Regions from separate parts of the Streptomyces sp. NPDC001373 genome, predicted to be linked through region 2. Evidence: riboswitches for the same ligand, from Rfam matches in the RefSeq annotation. Region 2 holds a riboswitch; each other region holds the start of a gene.
The links. Region 2 has a riboswitch for cobalamin ahead of ACFY15_RS09530 (ABC transporter substrate-binding protein). Riboswitches for the same ligand answer to the same signal wherever they lie in the genome.
Positions count from the first base shown of each region.

Region 1: it holds a riboswitch for cobalamin, as region 2 does, so the genes downstream of both, cobN (cobaltochelatase subunit CobN) here and ACFY15_RS09530 (ABC transporter substrate-binding protein) in region 2, are expected to answer to the same signal.
Region 3: it holds a riboswitch for cobalamin, as region 2 does, so the genes downstream of both, ACFY15_RS01535 (energy-coupling factor ABC transporter permease) here and ACFY15_RS09530 (ABC transporter substrate-binding protein) in region 2, are expected to answer to the same signal.
Region 4: it holds a riboswitch for cobalamin, as region 2 does, so the genes downstream of both, ACFY15_RS02580 (ribonucleoside-diphosphate reductase subunit alpha) here and ACFY15_RS09530 (ABC transporter substrate-binding protein) in region 2, are expected to answer to the same signal.

Region 1 covers NZ_JBIAWQ010000005.1:2,099-7,769, forward strand. The annotation lists gene cobN (cobaltochelatase subunit CobN) at 1-2,246, opposite strand, end outside; cobalamin riboswitch at 2,279-2,436, opposite strand; gene ACFY15_RS13355 (cobalamin biosynthesis protein CobG) at 2,849-4,117, shown strand; gene ACFY15_RS13360 (precorrin-8X methylmutase) at 4,114-4,761, shown strand; gene ACFY15_RS13365 (precorrin-2 C(20)-methyltransferase) at 4,758-5,671, shown strand, end outside.
Region 2 covers NZ_JBIAWQ010000003.1:285,152-290,822, forward strand. The annotation lists gene ACFY15_RS09510 (dihydrodipicolinate reductase) at 1-874, shown strand, start outside; gene ACFY15_RS09515 (carboxymuconolactone decarboxylase family protein) at 871-1,350, shown strand; gene ACFY15_RS09520 (GMC oxidoreductase) at 1,412-3,067, opposite strand; gene ACFY15_RS09525 (hypothetical protein) at 3,217-3,765, opposite strand; cobalamin riboswitch at 3,867-4,005, shown strand; gene ACFY15_RS09530 (ABC transporter substrate-binding protein) at 4,041-5,030, shown strand; gene ACFY15_RS09535 (FecCD family ABC transporter permease) at 5,027-5,671, shown strand, end outside.
Region 3 covers NZ_JBIAWQ010000001.1:306,638-312,308, forward strand. The annotation lists gene glyA (serine hydroxymethyltransferase) at 1-892, shown strand, start outside; gene ACFY15_RS01515 (L-serine ammonia-lyase) at 1,151-2,533, shown strand; gene ACFY15_RS01520 (SsgA family sporulation/cell division regulator) at 2,710-3,117, shown strand; gene ACFY15_RS01525 (hypothetical protein) at 3,210-3,725, shown strand; partial or broken gene ACFY15_RS01530 (flavodoxin family protein) at 3,738-3,827, opposite strand; cobalamin riboswitch at 3,902-4,130, shown strand; gene ACFY15_RS01535 (energy-coupling factor ABC transporter permease) at 4,160-4,861, shown strand; gene ACFY15_RS01540 (energy-coupling factor ABC transporter substrate-binding protein) at 4,858-5,205, shown strand; gene cbiQ (cobalt ECF transporter T component CbiQ) at 5,209-5,671, shown strand, end outside.
Region 4 covers NZ_JBIAWQ010000001.1:535,341-541,011, forward strand. The annotation lists gene ACFY15_RS02570 (CstA-like transporter-associated (seleno)protein) at 1-129, shown strand, start outside; partial or broken gene ACFY15_RS02575 (GNAT family N-acetyltransferase) at 217-426, shown strand; cobalamin riboswitch at 551-685, shown strand; gene ACFY15_RS02580 (ribonucleoside-diphosphate reductase subunit alpha) at 830-3,220, shown strand; gene ACFY15_RS02585 (ribonucleotide-diphosphate reductase subunit beta) at 3,220-4,236, shown strand; gene def (peptide deformylase) at 4,517-5,152, opposite strand; gene ACFY15_RS02595 (hypothetical protein) at 5,211-5,671, opposite strand, start outside.

The DNA of each region.
Region 1 (5,671 bases), on a different contig from region 2:
GTGGCGACCGCCGACGGGTTCCAGTCCGCGTCCTCCATCGCCTGGACCAGGGCGCGGGCCGTCTCCTCGACGGCGTCGGCCGAGGTGCGGGTGGCCGCCGACTCGTCGAGGCCGAGGGCCTCGCGCAGGCCGGGCAGGGCGGAGGTGCCGCCCCAGATCTGGCGGGCGCGCAGGATGGAGAGGACCAGGTTGACCCGGGCCTCACCGGTCGGGGCGCCGCCCAGGACGTGCAGGCCGTCGCGGATCTGGGCGTCCTTGACCTCGCACAGCCAGCCGTCGACGTGGAGGAGGAAGTCGTCGAAGCCGTCGTCGTCCGGGCGTTCCTCCAGGCCCAGGTCGTGGTCGAGCTTCGCCGCCTGGATCAGGGTCCAGATCTGGGCGCGGATCGCCGGGAGCTTGGACGGGTCCATCGCGCTGATCTGCGCGTACTCGTCCAGGTGCTGCTCCAGGCGGGCGATGTCGCCGTACGACTCGGCGCGCGCCATCGGCGGGACCAGGTGGTCGACCAGGGTGGCGTGCACCCGGCGCTTGGCCTGCGTGCCCTCGCCCGGGTCGTTGACCAGGAAGGGGTAGACCAGGGGCAGGTCACCGAGGGCGGCGTCCGGGGAGCAGGAGGCGGACAGGCCCGCGTTCTTGCCGGGCAGCCACTCCAGGTTGCCGTGCTTGCCCAGGTGGATCATCGCGTCGGCGCCGAAGCCGCCGTCCTGCGCGGCCGCCTGGATCCAGCGGTACGCGGCCAGGTAGTGGTGCGAGGGCGGCAGGTCCGGGTCGTGGTAGATCGCGATCGGGTTCTCGCCGAAGCCGCGCGGCGGCTGGATGAGGATGAGGAGGTTCCCGCGGCGCAGGGCCGCGAGGACGATGTCGCCCTCGGGGTTGGAGGAGCGGTCCACGAACATGTTGCCCGGGGCCTCGCCCCAGTGCTCCTCGACGCTCTCGCGGAGGTCGGCGGGGAGCTCGGCGAACCAGCGCTTGTAGTCGGCCGCCGGGATGCGGACGGGGTTGCGGGCCAGCTGCTCCTCGGTGAGCCAGTCCTGGTCGTGGCCGCCGGCCTCGATCAGGGCGCGGATCAGCTCGTCGCCGTCGCCGGAGACCAGACCCGGGATCTCCTCCGCGGGGCCGAAGTCGTAGCCCTCGGCGATCAGACGGCGCAGCAGCTCCACGGCGCTGGCCGGGGTGTCGAGGCCGACCGCGTTGCCGATGCGGGAGTGCTTGGTGGGGTAAGCGGAAAGGACCAGCGCGATCCGCTTGTCCGCGCGCTCGATGTGGCGCAGGCGGGCGTGGCGCACGGCGATACCGGCGACCCGGGAGGCGCGCTCGGCGTCGGCCACGTAGGCGGGCAGGCCGTCCTCGTCGATCTCCTTGAAGGAGAACGGGACGGTGATCAGGCGGCCGTCGAACTCGGGCACGGCGACCTGTGTGGCGGCGTCGAGGGGGGAGAGGCCCTCGTCGTTCTCCTCCCAGGTGCTGCGGGAGCCCGTCAGGCACAGGGCCTGGAGGATCGGCACGCCGAGCCCGGCCAGGGCGCCCGCGTCCCAGGACTCGTCGTCCCCGCCCGCCGAGGCGGTGGCGGGGCGGGTGCCGCCGGCCGCGAGGACGGTGGTGACGATGGCGTCGGCCTGCTCCAGTGCCTGGAGGAGCTCCGGCTCCGGGGTGCGCAGGGAGGAGACGTAGAGGGGCAGGGGGCGGCCGCCCTTGGCCTCGACGGCGTCGCAGAGGGCGTGCACGAAGGCGGTGTTGCCGCTCATCTGGTGGGCGCGGTAGTAGAGCACCGCGACCTGCGGGCCGGTGGCCTCCGTGGCGGGGCGCTCCAGGGGGCCCCAGGTGGGGGAGGCGGCCGGGGGCTCGAAGCCGTGGCCGGTGAGCAGGACGGTGTCGGAGAGGAAGCGCGCCAGCTGGTCGAGGTTGGCCGGGCCGCCGTGCGCGAGATAGCGGTGGGCCTCCGCGGCGATGCCGATCGGGACCGTGGAGGCCTCCATCAGCTGGGCGTCCGGGGCCTGTTCGCCGGTCAGGACCACCACCGGGCGGGTCTGGCCGGGGGCGAGGAGCACATCGAGGCCGTCCTGCCAGGCGCGCAGGCCGCCGAGGAGGCGTACGACGACCAGCCCGACGCCGTCGAGAAGGCCGTCGAGGTCGTCGAGGGGGAGGCGGGAGGGGTTCGCGAACCGGTACGGCACGGGGCCGCCGGCGGTGTTCGCGGCGCGGGCGCTGAGCAGATCGGTGTCGGACGTCGACAGCAGCAGGATCATGCGGCGGCAGGCCTTCCTCGGGGTTTCCGCGCCCCGGGCAGTGAGGACAGCGGGAGTTCCTGACTCACCCCGCGGATCGCTCCGCGGGGCTCACAGTGGCGGGACCGCGCCGGAATCTCACCGGGCTTCCTCCCATGTCGCCGTCCTCGGCGGTGACGGGCCGAGTGGTCCGCCGGAAGGTCATCTTAGGTGGCCTTCTCCCTGGCCGGGAGGTGGGGTGGGGGGCTTGCCGGTGGTGCGGTGCGGTGGCCGGCGGGGCGGTGGCGTGCGGGGCGGTGGCGTGCGGTTCGCCGTGGAGGCTCTGCCCCGGAGGCCCCGCGGCAAACGCCGGGCGATCCGCGTCCTGCTCGCCGACGACGAGGCCGGGGGCGGGGGCCGTTGCGCGGAGCGTGTCCCCGCCCCCCTTCTCCGCTCCTGCCCCGGCTACCGCCGGGGGTGCCCCCAGGGGCTCCGCCCCGGACCCTCCCCCGGCTACCGCCGGGGGTGCCCCCGCGCCTTACTCGCCGGCGGGGCCGGCTTTTGCCCGGTGGGGCCCAATCCGGCTGGTCGGGGTGGCGACGGACACAGGTCGGGGGTGGGGAATCGTGGGTATGCTCGCGGCCATGTCGCCCCAGCCACCTTCCGCCGCATCGCGGGACGAACCCGTCATACGTGACCGCGGTGACGCCTGCCCCGGCGCGCTGCGGCTGCACGCCGCCGACGACGGGTACCTCGCGCGCGTCCGGATCCCCGGCGGGCTGCTCACCACCCGGCAGGCCCTCGCGCTCGGGCACGCCGCCGACCGGTTCGGCGACGGGCACCTGGAACTCACCTCCCGTGGCAACGTCCAACTGCGCGGCCTTGCCGACGGCTGCGGCGCCGGGCTCGCGGAACTGCTGGACGGCGCCGGGCTGCTGCCGGCGCCGAGCCACGAGCGGGTGCGCAACATCGTGGCCACCCCCGTGGCCGGGCCCCAAGTCGTGGACCGGGTCCGGGAACTCGACCGGCTGCTGTGCGCCAGTGCGCGGGCGGCGGACCTCTCCGGGCGGTTCCTGTTCGCCGTCGACGACGGGCGCGGGGACGTGGCCGCGCTCGACCCCGATGTGACCCTGCTCGGCCAGGCGGACGGACGGGTCCTCGTGCGGCTCGGGAGCGGAGGCGGTGCCGTCGAGGTCGAGGCCGTCGACGCCGCGCGGGCCGCGCTGTGCGCCGCCGAGCACTTCCTCGACGCGGCCCGGGCGGCCGGGACCCGGGCCTGGCGGGTCGCCGAGCTTCCCCCTGAACACACCCTGGACGAAGAGGAGTTCGCGCTGCGGCTGACGGACGTGGGGGTCGCGGCCGGGCGCGTGGCCGAAGTGGAGTGGCCGTACGCCGAGCCGCCCCGGCCCGGGAGCGCGGGCGCGGGCGGGCTGTGCGTCCTGCCTCCGCTCGGCCGGCTGGACTCCGCGCAGTGGCGGGTCCTCGCCGAGGCCGCCGACGGCGGGCAGGGGGAGCTGCGCGTCACCCCGTGGCGCAGCGTCGTCCTCCCGCGCGCGGCGGGCGACGGCGTCGCCCGCATCGAGGCGGCCGGCCTCGTCGTCCGGCCCGACAGCCCCTGGCGGACCGTCACCGCCTGCACGGGCAGGCCCGGTTGCGCCAAGTCCCTCGCGGACGTACGCGCCGATGCGCGTGCCGTCGTACAAGGGCAGGCCAACGCCGCGGAGCTGCCCGTGCACTGGTCGGGCTGCGCCCGCCGGTGCGGGCATCCGCGCGGTACGGCCTGGGTGGACCTCGTCGCCACCCCCGACGGCTACGCCCTCGACGGCCGGCCCCTCCCGCACGCAGACCTGGCGGCCGCCCTCACGGCCGCACGCACCACCCCCACCACAACCGAAGCCGCAGTGAAGAAATGAGCGAGTACACCGTGTTCGAGTACGAGAAGGACGGCGCCGCGATCTACCGCCAGTCCTTTGCCACGATCCGCGCCGAGGCGGACCTCTCCGGGCTGCCCGCCTCGGTCGCCCAGGTCGCGGTGCGCATGATTCACGCCTGTGGCATGACCGACCTCCCCCAGGACCTCGGCTACACCCCCGAGGTCGTCCTGCGGGCCCGCGCCGCGCTGCACGCCGGCGCGCCGGTCCTGTGCGACGTGCAGATGGTCGCCAGCGGGGTCACCCGCAAGCGGCTGCCCGCCGACAACGAGGTGATCTGCACCCTCTCCGACCCGGCCGTGCCCGCGCTCGCCGCGAAGATGGGCACCACCCGCAGCGCCGCCGCCCTCGAAGTCTGGCGCGACCGGGGCCTGTTGGAGAACTCCGTGATCGCCGTCGGCAACGCCCCGACCGCGCTGTTCCGGCTGCTGGAGATGATCGAGGAGGGCGCCCCGCGCCCCGCCGCCGTCATCGGCGTGCCCGTGGGCTTCATCGGCGCCGCCGAGTCCAAGGACGCCCTCGCCGCCCACCCCTCGGGTCTGGACCACCTCATCGTGCGCGGCCGGCGCGGCGGCAGCGCCATCGCGGCCGCCGCGGTCAACGCGATCGCGAGCGAGGAAGAATGAGCGGGCAGGACCAGAACCGGGCCAAGGGCAAGCTGTACGGGGTCGGGCTCGGCCCCGGCGACCCGTCGCTGATGACCCTGCGGGCCGTCGAGGTGATCGCCGAGGCGGACGTGGTCGCGTACCACAGCGCCCGCCACGGCCGTTCCATCGCCCGCTCGATCGCCGCGAAGCACCTGCGCTCCGACCACGTCGAGGAGCCGCTGGTCTACCCGGTCACCACCGAGACCACCGACCACCCGGGCGGCTACCAGGGTGCGATGGAGGAGTTCTACGAGGCCTCCGCCGCCCGCCTGGCCGGGCACCTGGACGCGGGCCGGACCGTCGCCGTGCTGGCGGAGGGCGACCCGCTCTTCTACGGCTCGTACATGCACATGCACAAGCGGCTCGCGGACCGCTACGAGGCGGAGGTCATCCCCGGCGTCACCTCGGTCAGCGCCGCCGCCGCCCGCCTCGGCACCCCGCTCGTGGAGGGCGAGGAGGTGCTGACGATCCTGCCCGGCACCCTGCCCGAGGAGGAGCTCACCGCCCGACTCGCCGCCACCGACTCGGCGGTCGTCATGAAGCTCGGCCGCACCTTCCCCGCCGTCCGGCGTGCCATGGAGGGCAGCGGACGGCTCGCCGAGGCCCGTTACGTCGAGCGCGCCACGATGGAGGGCGAGCGGACCGGGGTCCTCGCCGACACCGACCCCGACAGCGTCCCGTACTTCGCCGTCGCCGTCGTGCCCAGCCGGATCGGCAACCCGGGCAGCGTGCCGTCCGGGCCCGGCGAGGTCGCGGTCGTCGGTACCGGCCCGGCCGGGCCGCTGTGGCTGACCCCCGAGACGAAGCGGGCGCTGGCCGATGCCGAGGTGCTGGTCGGGTACACCACGTACCTGGACCGGGTGCCGGTCAGGCCCGGCCAGGTGCGGCA
Region 2 (5,671 bases):
CGCCGTCGTCTACGCGGCGTCCGGCGACGTCCGCCCCGACGACGCCCTCGCCGACATCACCCGGGCCGTCAGGGCCGGCGCGGCCGTCGTCAGCCCCGCCCTCTACCCGCTCTACGACCACCGCAGCGCCCCGCCGGAGTTCCGTGACCCCGTCCTCGTGGCGATAGCGGAGGGCGGCGGCTCGCTCTTCGCCTCCGGCGTCGACCCGGGCTGGGGCAACGACGTGCTCCCGCTCCTGCTCAGCGGGCTGGGGACCTACGTGGACGCGATCCGCTGCCAGGAGATCTTCGACTACTCCACCTACGACCAGCCGGACTCCGTCCGCCATCTGGTCGGCATGGGCCACCCCATGGAGTACGAGCCGATGATGCTGATGCCCTCGGTCCCGACCATGGTGTGGGGCGGGCAGGTCCGGATGATGGCGCGCGCCCTCGGCGTCGAACTCGACGAGATCCGAGAGACCTCCGACCGGCGTGCCCTCGACGCCACCGTCACCACCCCTTCCATGGGCGTGTTCGAGGCCGGAACCCAGGGCGCCATCCGCTTCGAGGTCCAGGGCATCGTCGGGGGCGAACCCCGCATCGTCATCGAACACGTCACCCGCATCCACGCCTCCTGCGCCCCCGACTGGCCCACGCCGCCCGACGGCGGGGCCGGCGCCCACCGGGTCGTCATCGAGGGCCGGCCGCGCATCGAGGTCACCGTCGAGGCCACCGACGAGGGCGGGAACCGCTCCGCGGGCGGCAACGCCACTGCCGTCGGGCGGCTGGTCGGCGCCATCGACTGGCTGGTGGAGGCGGAACCCGGGCTCTACGACGCCCTCGACGTCCCGCTGCGCCCCGCAGTCGGCAAACTCGGAAGGAAACGGCCATGAGGATCGACGTCCCCGACGGACAGCACCCCATCGAGTACGTGTGGGGCGACCTGGTCCCCGGCATCGGCATGGCGGCGGCCAATTTCTCCCTGTCGGTCTACGCCCACACCACCCTGGGCCTGCGCGAGTTCGAGGCGGCGCGGCTGCGCATCGCGCAGATCAACGGATGCGTCTTCTGCCTCGACTGGCGCACCGACCGGGACGGGGAGAAGGTCGAGGAGGGGTTCGCCGACGCGGTGACCGAGTGGCGCACCACCGACGCCTTCGACGACCGCACCCGGCTGGCCGCCGAGTACGCCGAGCGCTACGCCCTGGACCACCACAACCTCGACGAGGAGTTCTGGGAGCGGATGACCGCGCACTTCAGCCAGGTGGAGATCGTGGAGCTGAGCATGAGCATCGGCTCCTGGCTGGCCTTCGGCCGGCTCAACCACGTCCTGGGCCTCGACAGCGCCTGTGTGCTGCCGGGGAGCTGAACGGAGCCGGGGCCGGCCGGGGCGCGTGGTGCGTCCGGCCGGCCCCGGTGGCCGTCCGCCGTCACAGGTCCGTGGCGATGATCTTCTCTATGTTCCGCTCCGCGAGGGCCGTGATCGTCACGAACGGGTTGACGCTGGTGTTGCCGGGGATCAGCGCCCCGTCGATGACGTACAGGCCCGGGTGGCCGTGCAGGCGGCCGTAGTTGTCGGTGGCCTTGCCCAGCACTGCCCCGCCCAGGGGGTGGTACGTGAGGTGGTCGCCCCAGACCTTGTTGGTGCCGAAGAGGTCGGTGCGGTAGATCGTCCCCTCCTTCGCGTTGATCTTGTCGAAGATGGTCTTCGCCATGTCGATCGACGGCTGCTTCCAGGCGGTCTGCCAGTTCAGCTCGACCTTGCCCGTCGCCGCGTTCCAGGAGAACTGCGCGCGGCTGGGGTTCTTGGTGATGGAGAGGTAGAAGGAGGCGTACGTCTCGATGCCGGTCGGCAGCGGGGCCACCTCGGCGAAGGCGCCGCCCGCGTCCCAGTTGTCGATGCCCCCGCAGGGGATGGCCGCCTGCACCTTCCCGGTCGGGTCCCACATGTGGTTCGCCCGGCCGCACATGACGTTGCCGTTGTCGCCCCAGCCCTTGCCGATCTCGTCGTTGAGGAGCGGCAGGGCGCCGGTCGCCTTCAGCCGGACCAGCAGCTTGCTGGTGCCGACGCTGCCGGCCGCGAAGAACACCCGGTCGGCGGTGACGGTCTTGACGGCGACGACGTCGCCGGTGGTGTTCAGCTCCTCCACGGCGACCGTGTAGCCGCCACCGTCCGAGGGGGAGACGGTGGTGACCCGGTGCAGGGGGGAGATGGCCACCCGGCCGGTCGCCCGGGCCGCAGCGAGGTAGGTCTGCTGGAGGGACTTTTTCCCGGCGTTGTTGCCGTAGAGGATCTCGCCGTCCACGGCCGACTTGGGGACGGTCCCGGCCACCTCCTGCTTCATGTAGTCCCAGTCGTAGACGTCGGGTACGAAGACGAAGGGGAAGCCCGAGCGCTGGGCGTGCTTGCGGCCGACGCGGGCGAACTGGTAGCAGTCCACCGTCTCGAACCAGTCCGGGTCGACGAGGCCCACGCCGAGCCCGGCGTTGGCGCGGGGGTAGTAGGTGCCGTACATCTCGTCGGCGTCGACCGTGGGCAGGATGGCGGCGAAGTTCTGCCGCTTGGGCGTCACGGCCATGCCGCCGTTGACGAGCGAGCCGCCGCCCACGCCGCGGCCCTGGTAGACGATGATCCCGCCCATCTCCTCGGCGTCGAGGATGCCCGTGTACTTCGGGACGTCCTTGTCGATGGGGAAGCCGAGGAAGTTGCTCAGGGGGGCCTTCGTGCGGGTGCGCAGCCAGAAGGAGCGGTAGTCGGGCCTGGTGGTGTTGGCGAAGATCCTGCCGTCCGTGCCCGGGGTGTCCCAGGCCATGCCCATCTCGAGCATGTGCACGTCGACACCGGCCTGGGCCAGCCGGAGCGCGGCGACGGAGCCGCCGTAGCCGGTGCCGATGACGAGGGCCGGGACACGGGTCCCGGAGACGAGGGGGGCGTTCACGACGGTGGATCCGGTGGCGGGATCGGCACGGGCGGCGGTGGTGTTCACCGCGAGGGCCATGGCACCGAGAAGAGAACCAGTTCCAGCGATGAATCCGCGTCGCGAAACGCCTTTGGACACCTTGCTGTTCAGGCCTTTGTCACTCATGAGTGGTTCCTCACTCTCGACGGAGTGGGAACAAGTTCTACTGTCGTGCGCCTGCTAAGTCACTAGACACGTCAGGATAATTTCCGGCCTGTTCGGGTGGCGCCGGCTCCGGCTCCGGCTCCGGTTCCGGTTCCGGTTCGGGCAGTGGCTCAGGGCAGGCTCCACTGGGCCACGTCGTCGCCGAGCCCGGCGTCCAGGGCGAACTGCACCGCCGCCAGGTCCGCCTCCTGCGGCACCCGGAAGACGACGTAGCCGGAGGCCGACCGGCCCGGGTCGAGGGTGACCGTGTCGGGCAGGGCCGGGCCGGCGTCCGTCTCACCGCTCAGGCCGGTGAAGCGCTCCCCGTCGGTGCCGAGCAGGTGCGCGGCCGGAGCGGGCGAGTCCTCGTACGGCACCGTCCCCGTGTTCTCCAGGCGCAGCCCGACGGCGACCAGCCGGTCGGCCCCGGGGGCGGGCGCCGGACCCGCGGGGTCGACGACCCGGGTGAGGGTGACGTCGAGGTGCTTCCCGGGGCGGTCCCCGTCGAGGGGGACGGTCTCGCCGGAACCGTCGGGGCCGGCGCCGAGCAGCAGGGCCGCGACGAGGGAGGCCGGCAGGAGACGGGCGGTCCGGCCCGCGCGGCCGGCCCGGCTCCGGCATCCACCGTGACAGCTGTGACGTTCATGCCCGCTGTGGCCGCCGTGAATGCCGTGACGCATGGCGCACCTCCTCCGCGCCTCCCCTCCCGGCCCACGATCCTCCGTACGGGCGGCTCCCGCCACCGGCGGCGTCCGATACCCTTCGGGCGGGATTCGCGGCATCTGGCAGACTTGGCCGGGTTGTCCGGGCGGTGCAGGACAGGAAACCGGTGCGAATCCGGTACGGTCCCGCCACTGTGACCGGCGACCCCGCCCGCGGGGTCCCGGGAGTCAGACACTGACGCGCCGCCTCTTCACTTCGACCGGGGACGAGGATCCCCCGGAGAGGCCTCACCATGTCGCGTATCCGCGCTGCCCTGCGCCCGCTCTCCGCGCTCGCGCTCCTGATCCCCCTGACCGCGTGCGGCGGTCCCGCCGGCGGGCAGGGGCCCGCCTCCGGTGCGAAGACCGCGCCGGGGTTCCCCTACACCGTCACCAACTGCGGTGTCACCAGCACCTACCAGGCCCCGCCCGCGCGGGCCGTCACCATGAACCAGCACGCCACCGAGATCATGCTCGCCCTCGGCCTCCAGGACCGGATGGCGGGCACGGCCTACCTCGACGACTCCGTGCTCCCCGCCTACCGCACCGCCTACGACGGGATCGCGGTACTGGCCGAACGGTATCCGTCGAAGGAGGTGCTTCTCGGCGCCGACCCCGACTTCGTGTACGGGGGTTACGCCAGCGCCTTCGACCAGGGCCAGGGCCGTGACCGCGCGGGTCTGGCCCTGGCCGGGATCGCCTCTCGGCTCAGCATCGAGTCCTGCACACCGGGCCGTGTCGGGCCGGCCCAGCTGAAGACCGAGATCATGGAGGTCGCCCGGACCTTCGGCGTGCCCGAGCGCGGCGCGGCCCTCGTCGAGGAGGAGCAGCGCCGGATCGACGCCGTCACCGCACGGGTGAAGGACCGGCCCCGCCCGGCCGTCTTCGTCTACGACTCGGGCGAGGCCTCCGCCTTCACCTCCGGGGGCAACGGCATCGGCAACGAGATCGTCTCCCTCGCCGGCGGGACGAACGTCTTCGCCGACCTCCAGGACACCTTCGGCGACGTGTCCTGGGAGAAGGTCGTCGAGCGCGGGCCCGAGGTCGTCCTCATCTACGACTACGGCGGCACCTCCGTGGAGGCCAAGAAGCGGCGCCTGTCGAACGACCCCGCGCTGGCGGAGGTTCCCGCCGTCAAGAACCGGAGGTTCGTGGTGCTCCCGCTGTCCTCCGCCGTCCTGGGCGTCCGCGTCGCCGACGCGGTCGAGTCCCTGGGCCGCGGCCTGCACCCCGACGCCGCGTGAGCGGGCGCCGCCGCACCGCGGCCGTACTCGTGCTCCTCGCCGCCGTGCTCGCCGGATCGGCGGTGGCGGGGCTGGCCCTGGGACCCGTGCGCATCGCCCCCGGGAAGGTCCTCGCAATCCTGTGGGGCGGACCCGGGGCGGGGCGCGGGGGCTTCGCCTCCATCGTGTGGGACGTACGGATGCCGCGCGTGCTGCTCGGGGCCGTGGTCGGCGCCGGGCTCGCGGTCGCCGGGGCCGTGCTCCAGGCCCTCGTGCGCAACGCGCTCGCGGACCCCTTCCTGCTGGGTGCCTCCTCGGGCGCCTCGGCGGGGGCCGTGCTGGTCCTCGTGCTCGGGGTGGGGGCGGGCGCCGCCGCCGGGCTTCCCCTGGCCGCGTTCGCCGGCTCCCTCGTCGCGCTCGTCGCCGTGTACGCCCTGGCCCGGCGCGGCGCCACCATGACCACGGGGCGGCTGGTCCTGGCCGGGGTGGCCGTGCAGTACGTCCTGTCCGCGCTGACCAGCCTGGTGCTCGTGCTGTCGGCGCACCCCGACCAGATCCGCTCCGTGCTGTTCTGGACCCTTGGCGGGCTGGGCGGCGCCCGGTGGGACGAACTCGCCCTGCCGACCGCCGCGCTGCTGGCCGGCACCGGCCTGCTCGTCACC
Region 3 (5,671 bases), on a different contig from region 2:
CCACGGCGGTCACCTGACCCACGGCATGAAGATCAACTTCTCGGGCAAGCTCTACAACGTGGTCCCGTACCACGTCGACGAGTCCGGCCAGGTCGACATGGCCGAGGTCGAGCGCCTCGCCAAGGAGTCCAAGCCGCAGCTGATCGTCGCCGGCTGGTCCGCCTACCCGCGCCAGCTGGACTTCGCCGCCTTCCGCCGGATCGCGGACGAGGTCGGCGCGTACCTGATGGTCGACATGGCCCACTTCGCGGGCCTGGTCGCCGCGGGCCTGCACCCGAACCCGGTGCCGCACGCCCACGTCGTCACCACCACCACGCACAAGACCCTCGGCGGTCCGCGCGGCGGTGTCATCCTGTCGACGCAGGAGCTGGCCAAGAAGATCAACTCCGCGGTCTTCCCGGGTCAGCAGGGCGGTCCGCTGGAGCACGTGATCGCGGCCAAGGCGGTCTCCTTCAAGGTCGCCGCCTCGCCCGAGTTCAAGGAGCGCCAGGAGCGCACCCTCGAGGGCGCGAAGATCATCGCCGAGCGCCTGGTCCAGCCGGACGTCACCGAGGTGGGCGTCTCCGTCCTCTCCGGCGGCACCGACGTGCACCTGGTCCTGGTCGACCTGCGCAACTCCGAGCTGGACGGCCAGCAGGCCGAGGACCGGCTCCACGAGATCGGCATCACGGTCAACCGGAACGCCATCCCGAACGACCCCCGCCCGCCGATGGTCACCTCGGGTCTGCGCATCGGTACGCCGGCGCTCGCCACCCGCGGCTTCGGCGCCGAGGACTTCCGCGAGGTCGCCGAGATCATCGCGCAGGCCCTGAAGCCGGCGTTCGACGCGGACGACCTCAAGGCGCGCGTCTCCGCGCTCGCCGCGAAGTTCCCGCTGTACCCGTCGCTCTAGCGGCGGGCCAGGAGGGGGTCCGGCCTTGTACCGCACAGGGCCGGGCCCCTTTCTGTCTTCTTCCCCGCCCCCCTCCCCCGCCGGGGCACCGGAACGCGAGCCGGCTCACGTCCGCCGGACCCTTCCATGAGCCGAAACGTTCATCTCCACGCGTTACGCTCGTCTGCCGGACGAAATCCGCAGATCCCCCCTGCACCACCCCGCTCCACCCACACCCCTGCCCCTCTCCACCCCACGAGCCGACAAGGGAGTCCGCCAGTGGCCATCTCCGTCTTCGATCTCTTCTCCATCGGTATCGGCCCCTCCTCCTCCCACACGGTCGGCCCGATGCGCGCGGCGCGCATGTTCGTGTCGCGCCTGAAGAAGGACGGCGTCCTCGCCCAGACCGCCTCCGTGCGGGCGGAGCTCTTCGGCTCCCTCGGCGCCACCGGCCACGGCCACGGCACCCCCAAGGCGGTCCTGCTGGGCCTGGAGGGCCACTCCCCGCGCACGGTGGACGTCGAGACCGCCGACGACGAGGTCGAGCGGATCCGCCGCACCGGGAAGCTGCGCCTGCTCGGCACCGAGATAGGCGATGTCCACGAGATCGACTTCGACGAGCCGAGCCAGCTGATCCTCCACCGCCGCCGCTCGCTGCCGTACCACGCCAACGGCATGACCCTCTTCGCCTACGACGCCTCCGGCGCCCCGCTGCTGGAGAAGACGTACTACTCGGTCGGCGGCGGCTTCGTCGTGGACGAGGACGCGGTCGGCGAGGACCGGATCAAGCTCGACGACACCGTGCTGAAGTACCCCTTCCGCTCGGGTGACGAGATGCTCCGCCTCGCGAACGAGACCGGCCTGTCGATCTCCTCCCTGATGATGGAGAACGAGAAGGCCTGGCGCACCGAGGAGGAGATCCGCGAGGGCCTCCTGGAGATCTGGCGGGTCATGCAGTCCTGCGTCTCGCGCGGCATGTCCCGCGAGGGCATCCTCCCGGGCGGGCTGCGCGTCAAGCGCCGGGCCGCGGCCACGGCGCGCCAGCTGCGCACCGAGGGCGACCCGCTGCTGCACCGCAGCGAGTGGACGACCATCTACGCGATGGCGGTGAACGAGGAGAACGCGGCGGGCGGGCGCGTGGTGACCGCCCCGACCAACGGCGCCGCGGGCGTCCTGCCGGCCGTCCTGCACTACTACGTGAACTTCGTGCCCGGCGCGGACGAGGAGGGCGTGGTGCGCTTCCTGCTGGCCGCGGGCGCGATCGGCATGCTGTTCAAGGAGAACGCCTCCATCTCGGGCGCCGAGGTCGGCTGCCAGGGCGAGGTCGGCTCCGCCTGCTCCATGGCGGCGGGCGCCCTGGCCGAGGTGCTGGGCGGCTCCCCGGAGCAGGTGGAGAACGCGGCCGAGATCGGCATGGAGCACAACCTGGGCCTGACCTGCGACCCGGTCGGCGGCCTGGTACAGATCCCGTGCATCGAGCGCAACGGCATGGCGGCCGTCAAGGCGGTCACGGCCGCGCGGATGGCGATGCGCGGTGACGGCAGCCACAAGGTCTCCCTGGACAAGGTGATCAAGACCATGAAGGAGACCGGCGCGGACATGAAGGTCAAGTACAAGGAGACCGCGCGCGGCGGCCTCGCGGTCAACGTCATCGAGTGCTGACCTGATCGACGCAGCGTGACGAGGGGCCCGGCGGGTGCGCCGGGCCCCTCCGCGCGTCCGGCGAAAGAGGTCCCCCGGCCCGCCCGGGTCGGGACCTTCGGCCCCCGGGCGGGGGGCGGTCGGTGCACTAGCGTGCTGCGGGGGGCGCTGTTACCCCGCGAAGAGAGGCAGCCGCCATGGCCATCACCGAACACCGTGTACTGCCGATGCGGCTGGAGGCCGCACCGACGGCGGTCCCCCTGGAGGGCGTCTTCGTCTACCGCACGGACCGGCCCTACGAGGTCGCCGTGGAGTTCCGGGGCGGCGGTGCGCGGATAGCCCGCTGGGTGTTCTCGCGGGAGCTGCTGATCGACGGGCAGACCTCCGCCACCGGGGAGGGCGACATACAGGTGTGGCCGCGCTGGACGGGCACCGAGCCGCGGGTCCTGCTGGCCCTGACCAACGGCGAGCACGGCTGCGTGGTCTCCGTGCGGGCCAAGGACCTGCGCGGGCTGTGCCGGCGGATGACCGAGCTGGTCCCGCGCGGGCAGGAGCACCGCCAATACGACCTGGACGCCGAGCTGAGCGCGCTGCTGACCTTCTGAGACCGCCGGGCGGTCCCGTGCAACCACCGGGCCCCCGGGAATGTCATACCGGATGACAGTAAGTCCCCGTCTCAGAGGATCGGGGGGACGCCATGCGTCACCACCCGCACCGCCGCCGGATCGTGGCCCTGGCCATGGGTGCCCTGCTGACCGCAGGGCTCGCGCTCGCCGCACCGGCCTCGGCCGCCGCCCCGGCGGCCGTCCGCTCCGACACCCCGCTGGTCGTCAACGCCCGCTGGGGCGGTCACTGCACGTACGACCGGATCGTCGTCGACCTCCAGGGCTCCGTGCCCCCGTTCACCGTCACGCCCGTCTCCCAGCTGGTCTACGACGGGTCGGGCAAGCCCGTGCCGCTGCCGGGGAAGTACTTCCTGGAGATCCGCCTGCACCCCGCCGCCGGCCACGACGACGCGGGCAACAACGTCTACCTGGGGCCCAGGCTCCAGCAGATCGGCCTGAGCAAGCTCAAGGGCCTCGCCCTGACCGGCGACTACGAGGGGTACGTGGCCTTCGGCGCCGCCTTCGACACCGAGCCCGCCTACAGCACCTCCGTCCTGCACGCGCCCGAGCGGCTCGTGGTGGACGTCGCGCACCCGAACACCTGCTGAGGACCCTCCCCAGCGGTATTCCGGGTTCGGGAAGTCGAAACGGCAGCCGGCGTCCCGTGCGGAGCGCTGGTTGCCGTGGGCGGGGACGCCTCCGGCGCGCTTGCGCTCGCCCGAGACCAGCAACACCGAGGGCCGTCCGGGGGAGGAAACGGAATTCGGCCATCCGATCGGCCGGATCGGTCCGGGTTGATACCGGTCCGTGCGGACGACTAGGGTCAGCTGGCCTTGGTGTTCGGGAAACCGGTGGAAAACCGGTGCGGCCCTCGCCACTGTGATCGGGAAGTCCAGCTCCACCCCCTGCGGGAGCCACTGGGACCGCACGGGAGACCGTGCGGACCCGGGAAGGCGGAGCCGGGGCGGCAGTACCCGTCAGCCAGGAGACCGGCCGGGGCGCGTACGTCCATCCACGAGGTGCTGGAGAGGTCTCCCAACTCATGCACATAGCCGAGGGGTTCCTGCCCCCGCTGCACGCGGCCGCCTGGGGCGCCGCGTCCGCCCCGTTCGTCGTCCACGGGGTCCGCGCCCTGACCCGCGAGGTGAAGTCCCACCCGGAGAGCACGCTGCTCCTCGGCGCGTCCGGAGCGTTCACGTTCGTCCTGTCCGCCCTGAAGATCCCCTCGGTCACGGGCAGTTGCTCGCACCCCACCGGGACCGGGCTCGGCGCCATCCTCTTCCGGCCGCCCGTCATGGCGGTGCTCGGCACGATCACCCTGCTGTTCCAGGCGCTGCTGCTGGCGCACGGCGGCCTCACCACCCTCGGCGCCAACGTCTTCTCGATGGCGATCGCCGGGCCCTGGGCCGGGTACGCGGCCTACAGGCTGCTGCGGAAATCCGGCGCGCCGCTGATGGTCACCGTCTTCTTCGGCGCCTTCTTCGCCGACCTGGTCACCTACTGCGTGACCTCGGTCCAGCTGGCGCTGGCCTTCCCGGACCCGGCGAGCGGCTTCCTGGGCTCCCTGGGGAAGTTCGCGGGCATCTTCGCCCTCACCCAGATCCCGCTCGCGGTCAGCGAGGGGCTGCTGACGGTGCTCGTGATGCGGCTGCTGATGCAGTCGAGCAGGTCGGACCTGGTCCGGCTCGGGGTCGCGAAGCTGACCGGCGGCGAGCGGACCGGGCAGGAGGCGACCGCCCGATGAGCAGGAACGCCAAGGTCAACACCCTGCTGCTGCTCCTGGTGGCGGCGCTGGCCGTGCTGCCGCTCGCGCTGGGGCTCGGCGAGGGCAGGGAGGAGCCTTTCGCGGGCGCCGACGCCCAGGCGGAGTCGGCCATCACCGAGCTGAAACCGGACTACGAGCCCTGGTTCTCCCCGCTGTACGAACCCCCCTCGGGCGAGATCGAGTCCGCGCTGTTCGCCCTCCAGGCGGCCCTGGGCGCGGGCGTGCTCGCGTACTACTTCGGGGTGCGCAGGGGCCGCCGCCAGGGCGCGGCGCAGGCCCTCGCCCAGGCGCAGGCGCCCGCCGAGCCCGCGCGGGAGCCGTAGCCTGTGCTGCCCATCGACGTCGCGGCGCACAGCAGCCGCTGGCGCGGCCGCCATCCGCTGGAGAAGGCCCTCCTGGGGTTCGGGCTGACCGTCACCGCGGTGTGCCTGCCCCCGTGGCCCGGCGGGCCGCTGGTAACCGCCGCGACCCTGGCCGTGCTGCTGGGGCCCGCCGGGGTGGCCGGGCGGCAGCTGTGGCGGGCCTTCCGGGTCCCGCTGGGGTTCTGCGTCACCGGGGCGCTGCCGCTGCTGGTGTCGGTGGGCGGCCCGGAGGGGTTCCTCGCGCCCGCTCCGGACGGGCCCCGGCACGCGCTGGACCTGCTGCTGCGCACCTCGGCGGCCTCCCTCGGGGTGCTGCTGTTCGCCTTCACCACACCGGTCTCGGACGTGCTGCCCCGGCTGGTGCGGGCCGGGGTGCCCGCGCCCGTGGTCGACGTGGCCCTCGTCATGTACCGGATCGGCTTCCTGC
Region 4 (5,671 bases), on a different contig from region 2:
TACGACCGCTACGTCGCCCACGCCCGCTCCCACGACCCCGAGGCCGAGATCCTGACCCGCCGCGCCTTCGAACGCGCCCGCACCGACGCCCGCGAAGCGGACCCCCGCGAGGGCTTCCGCTGTTGCTGAACCCACACCTGGGCCCCGCCGTCCCCCACCGCGGGACGGCGGGGCCCTTCGGCTCGCTCAGCGCACCCGGTCCTTGAGGACCTCGGTCTGAAGGGTGAGGCCTCACTCGCCTTCCTCGACGGTGCCGCCTCCGACGATAGCGCCGAGCACGGACACCCGTCCGGCACACTCGGCGGCAGCCCGCACGACGCCGAGTTCCGCATGCTCGCGGTCGCCGCGGAGGTGCGCGGGCAGGGCGTCGCGGAGGCCCTCGTCCGCCCCTGCGCCGACCGCGCCCGGGCCGCGGACGGGCTTCGTCCGCCCCCCCGAACGGGACTGCTCCCCCTCCCCGCACCGACCCCGCTCACGTACCGAATGGAGCTGTGACGACACGCTCCGCATGCACCCGACACAACATGTGGGGGCTACCGCATCGGGTCGCCCCCACATGTATGCTCATGGCTGCTGCCGCCGCAGGGGAATCCGGTGGGAATCCGGAACTGTCCCGCAACGGTGTGACGTACGCCGAACGGCGTATCCGCGAGTCCGAAGACCTGCCGGCAGTGCCCCCCGGATCGACCGAGCCGGGGTGTCGATTCGTCCGGGCCTCGCGGTTGGGCCGGTGGACGCCACGCGGTGGTGAGCGCTCTCGTGCGCGCCCGCGTGCGCCCGCTCGCGCTCGCTCCGCCTATGACCGGACCGAGTGAGGGAGAGCTCCCCCGTGACCATCGCGCCCGCCGCACCGCGCGCCGAGTCCGACCACCCCGAAGCCGAAGGTCCCGGGGCCGCGCTGCTGCGCACCCTCACCGAGCTCACGGCCGACCTCCCCGACACCGACCCCGGCCGGGTCGCCGCCGCCGCCCTGCGCGGCCGCAGCGCCGCCGCCGACGAGGCCGAGCTGCGCGGGCTCGCCACCGAGGCCGCGGCCGGCCTGATCTCCGAGGACCCGGCCTACTCCCGCCTCGCCGCCCGCCTGCTGACCCTGGCGGTGGCCGACGAGGCCGCCGGCCAGGGCGCCACCTCCTTCGCCGAGTCCGTCGCGGTCGGCCACCGCGAGGGCCTGATCGCCGACCGCACCGCCGAGTTCGTCGCCGCCCACGCCGCCCGCCTGGACTCCCTCGTCGAGCTCGCGCTCGCCGAGGGCGCGGACGACCGCTTCGGCTTCTTCGGCCTGCGCACCCTGCACAGCCGCTACCTGCTGCGCCACCCGCTGACCCGTCAGGTCATCGAGACCCCGCAGTACTTCATGCTGCGCGTGGCCTGCGGCCTCGCCGAGGACGACAGCGTCCGCGCGGTCGAGGAAGTGGCCTCGCTCTACCGGCTGATGAGCCGCCTCGACTACCTGCCGTCCTCCCCGACGCTGTTCAACTCCGGTACGCGCCACCCGCAGATGTCCTCCTGCTACCTCCTCGACTCCCCGCTGGACGAGCTGGACTCCATCTACGACCGCTACCACCAGGTCGCCCGCCTCTCGAAGCACGCCGGCGGCATCGGCCTCTCCTACTCCCGCATCCGCGCCCGCGGCTCGCTGATCCGCGGCACCAACGGCCACTCCAACGGCATCGTGCCGTTCCTGAAGACCCTCGACGCCTCCGTCGCCGCCGTGAACCAGGGCGGCCGCCGCAAGGGCGCCGCCGCCGTCTACCTGGAGACCTGGCACGCGGACATCGAGGAGTTCCTGGAGCTCCGCGACAACACCGGCGAGGACCAGCGCCGGACGCACAACCTCAACCTCGCCCACTGGATCCCGGACGAGTTCATGCGCCGCGTGAACGCCGACGCCGAGTGGTCGCTGTTCTCCCCGTCCGACGTCCCCGAGCTGGTGGACCTGTACGGCGACGAGTTCGACGCCGCCTACGTCAAGGCCGAGGCCGCCGGGCTCGCCAAGAAGACCATGCCGGCCCGCGACCTCTACGGCCGCATGATGCGCACCCTCGCCCAGACCGGCCAGGGCTGGATGACCTTCAAGGACGCCTCCAACCGGACGGCGAACCAGACCGCGCTGCCCGGCACCGTGGTCCACTCCTCCAACCTCTGCACCGAGATCATCGAGGTCACCAACGACGGCGAGACGGCCGTCTGCAACCTCGGCTCCGTCAACCTCGGCGCGTTCGTCGTCGACGGGGAGATGGACTGGGAGCGCCTGGACGAGACCGTCCGCACCGCCGTCACCTTCCTCGACCGCGTCGTCGACATCAACTTCTACCCGACCGAGCAGGCCGGCCGCTCCAACGCCAGGTGGCGCCCGGTGGGCCTGGGCGCGATGGGCCTCCAGGACGTCTTCTTCAAGATGCGCCTGCCCTTCGACTCCGCCGCGGCGAAGGCCCTCTCCACGAAGATCTCCGAGCGCATCATGCTCGCCGCGTACGAGGCCTCGTGCGACCTCGCCGAGCGCAGCGGCCCGCTCCCGGCCTGGGCCGAGACCCGCACCGCCCAGGGCGTCCTGCACCCGGACCACTACGAGACCGAGCGCCACTGGCCCGAGCGCTGGGACGCCCTGCGCGCCCGGGTCGCGAAGTCCGGCATGCGCAACTCGCTGCTCCTCGCGATCGCCCCGACGGCGACGATCGCCTCGATCGCCGGCGTGTACGAGTGCATCGAGCCGCAGGTCTCCAACCTCTTCAAGCGCGAGACCCTCAGCGGTGAGTTCCTCCAGGTCAACGGCTACCTGGTCGAGGACCTGAAGAAGCTGGGCGTGTGGGACGCGCAGACCCGCGAGGCCCTGCGCGACTCCTCCGGCTCCGTCCAGGGCTTCGGCTGGATCCCGGAGGAGATCCGCGAGCTGTACCGCACGGCGTGGGAGATCCCGCAGCGCGGCCTGATCGACATGGCGGCGGCCCGTACGCCGTACCTGGACCAGAGCCAGTCGCTGAACCTGTTCCTGGAGACGCCCACCATCGGCAAGCTCAGCTCGATGTACGCGTACGCCTGGAAGCAGGGCCTGAAGACCACGTACTACCTGCGCTCGCGCCCGGCGACGAAGATCGCCCGCGCTGCCTCCGGTACGGCCGTCCCGGCCGCCGCCACTCCCACCCAGCTGCCGCAGGCCATGGACGCCGAGGCGCTGGCCTGCTCCCTTGAGAACCCCGAGTCCTGCGAGGCCTGCCAGTAATGAGCTCCACCGAGAAGAAGAACCTCCTCGACCCGGGCTTCGAGCTCACGCTCCGCCCGATGCGCTACCCGGACTTCTACGAGCGATACCGGGACGCGATCAAGAACACCTGGACCGTGGAGGAGGTCGACCTCCACTCCGACGTCGCCGATCTCGCGAAGCTGACGCCGGCCGAGCAGCACATGATCGGCCGCCTGGTCGCGTTCTTCGCGACGGGCGACTCGATCGTGGCGAACAACCTGGTCCTGACGCTGTACAAGCACATCAACTCCCCGGAGGCGCGCCTGTACCTGTCGCGCCAGCTGTTCGAGGAGGCCGTGCACGTCCAGTTCTACCTGACGCTGCTCGACACCTACCTGCCCGACCCGGACGACCGCGCGGCCGCCTTCGCGGCCGTGGAGAACATCCCGTCGATCCGCGAGAAGGCGCAGTTCTGCTTCAAGTGGATGGACTCGGTCGAGAAGATCGACCAGCTGGAGACGGCCGCCGACCGCCGCCGCTTCCTGCTGAACCTGATCTGCTTCGCCGCCTGCATCGAGGGCCTGTTCTTCTACGGTGCCTTCGCGTACGTGTACTGGTTCCGCTCGCGCGGCCTGCTGCACGGCCTGGCGACGGGCACCAACTGGGTCTTCCGCGACGAGAGCGCCCACATGAGCTTCGCCTTCGAGGTCATCGACACCGTCCGCAAGGAGGAGCCGGAACTCTTCGACACCGAACTCCAGCAGCAGGTCACCGACATGCTGAAGGAGGCCGTGGAGGCGGAGCTCCAGTTCGGCCGCGACCTGTGCGGTGACGGCCTGCCGGGCATGAACACCGACTCGATGCGCGAGTACCTGGAGTGCGTCGCCGACCAGCGCCTGGTCCGCCTCGGCTTCCCGCCGGTGTACGGCTCGCAGAACCCGTTCTCGTTCATGGAGCTCCAGGGCGTCCAGGAACTGACGAACTTCTTCGAGCGCCGCCCGTCGGCCTACCAGGTGGCCGTCGAGGGCACCGTCGACCTGGACGAGGACTTCTAGTCCACAGGCCGGCCTCTGCATGAGGAGCCGGGGCGCGTCGTGCGAACGCGCCCCGGCTCCTCACGTTCCGCGCACGGTCGCCCGAGGGGCGGCAACGGCCGGTAATCGCCCATGACTTGACATTCAGGGCGGGGGTGCCTGGCCGCCGCGCGCCGGCGGTGGTGTGATCCGGGTACGCCGTACCGCGCGACCCACGCGGAGGAACCCCCCACAGGCGAAGGCCCCGCTCCGGAGCGTTCCGGAGCGGGGCCTTCGTGCGGTTGCGGGCGCGCGGCCGGGGTCAGTCGTTGGCGACGACGGGGTAGCGCGGGGTGTTCTCCGCCATCTGGCGCAGCGCGTCCTTGCGGTCGCGCTTCGAGAGGCGGTCGATGTACAGGTAGCCGTACAGGTGGTCGGTCTCGTGCTGGAGGCAGCGGGCGAAGTAGCCGGTGCCGCGGACCTTGATCGGGTTGCCCTGGGCGTCCTGGCCGGTGACCTCGGCGTAGTCCGGGCGGGCCAGAGAGGCGTAGGCGGTGGGGACCGAGAGGCAGCCCTCGTTGGAGTCGTCCAGGACGCGGGAGCCGGCCGGGAGCTCGACGAGCCTGGGGTTGACCACGACGCCGGTGTGGCGGACGCCGTCGTCGTCCGGGCAGTCGTAGACGAAGACCTTGGCGTCCACACCGATCTGGTTGGCGGCCAGGCCGACGCCCTCGGCGGTCTTCTGGCTGGCGAACATGTCGTCGATCAGCTGCGCCAGCTCGTCGCCGAACTCGGTGACGTCCTTGCACTCGCGATGCAGGACCGGGTTGCCGACGACCGTGATCGGGCGGGACGTACCGCGCTCGCGGTGGGCGAGCTCGCGCGCCTCACAGTCCTCGGTGTCCACGACCCAGCCCTCGTCGTCGATCGGGGTCACCTGGTTCTCCTGCTGCGCCATGTCCGCCGTACGCCTTCCCTCAAGTCCGTGGTGTGCCCGTACAGCCTACGGCCCGGGGTCAGCAGACTTCTTCGAGATCCCGCCACTCCCGGCTGTCGGGGCTGTCCGCGACCCAGCCGTCGAGCAGTCCGCGCACCAGGCCGGCCGGGGCCGCGATGCCGCATTCGCGCTCGGGTACCCACAGCGAGCCGGATCCGGCCGTGCGGTGGCCCAGCGGGCCGGGGTGGCCGGGTTCGCTGTGGTCGTGCGGGTCGAGGTGGTCGCCGACGCCCTCGCCGCTGGGCATCGAGCTCTCCGAACAGGTCCGGCAGAGGAGCCGCACCGACGAGGACCAGTCCTCGGCGGCGAAGCCCGCGTCCGAGGCCAGCTGTTCCAGGGCGTCGCGGTCGGCCTCGGTGGCCGCCTCCAGGAGCACCACCCAGGTCGGCACCGGGGAGGGCGCCCACAGCTCGATCTCGTCGAAGACGGGGTACGAGGGACCGGCGGCGGTGACCCGCTCGCCGTGCGGAACCCCGTCGT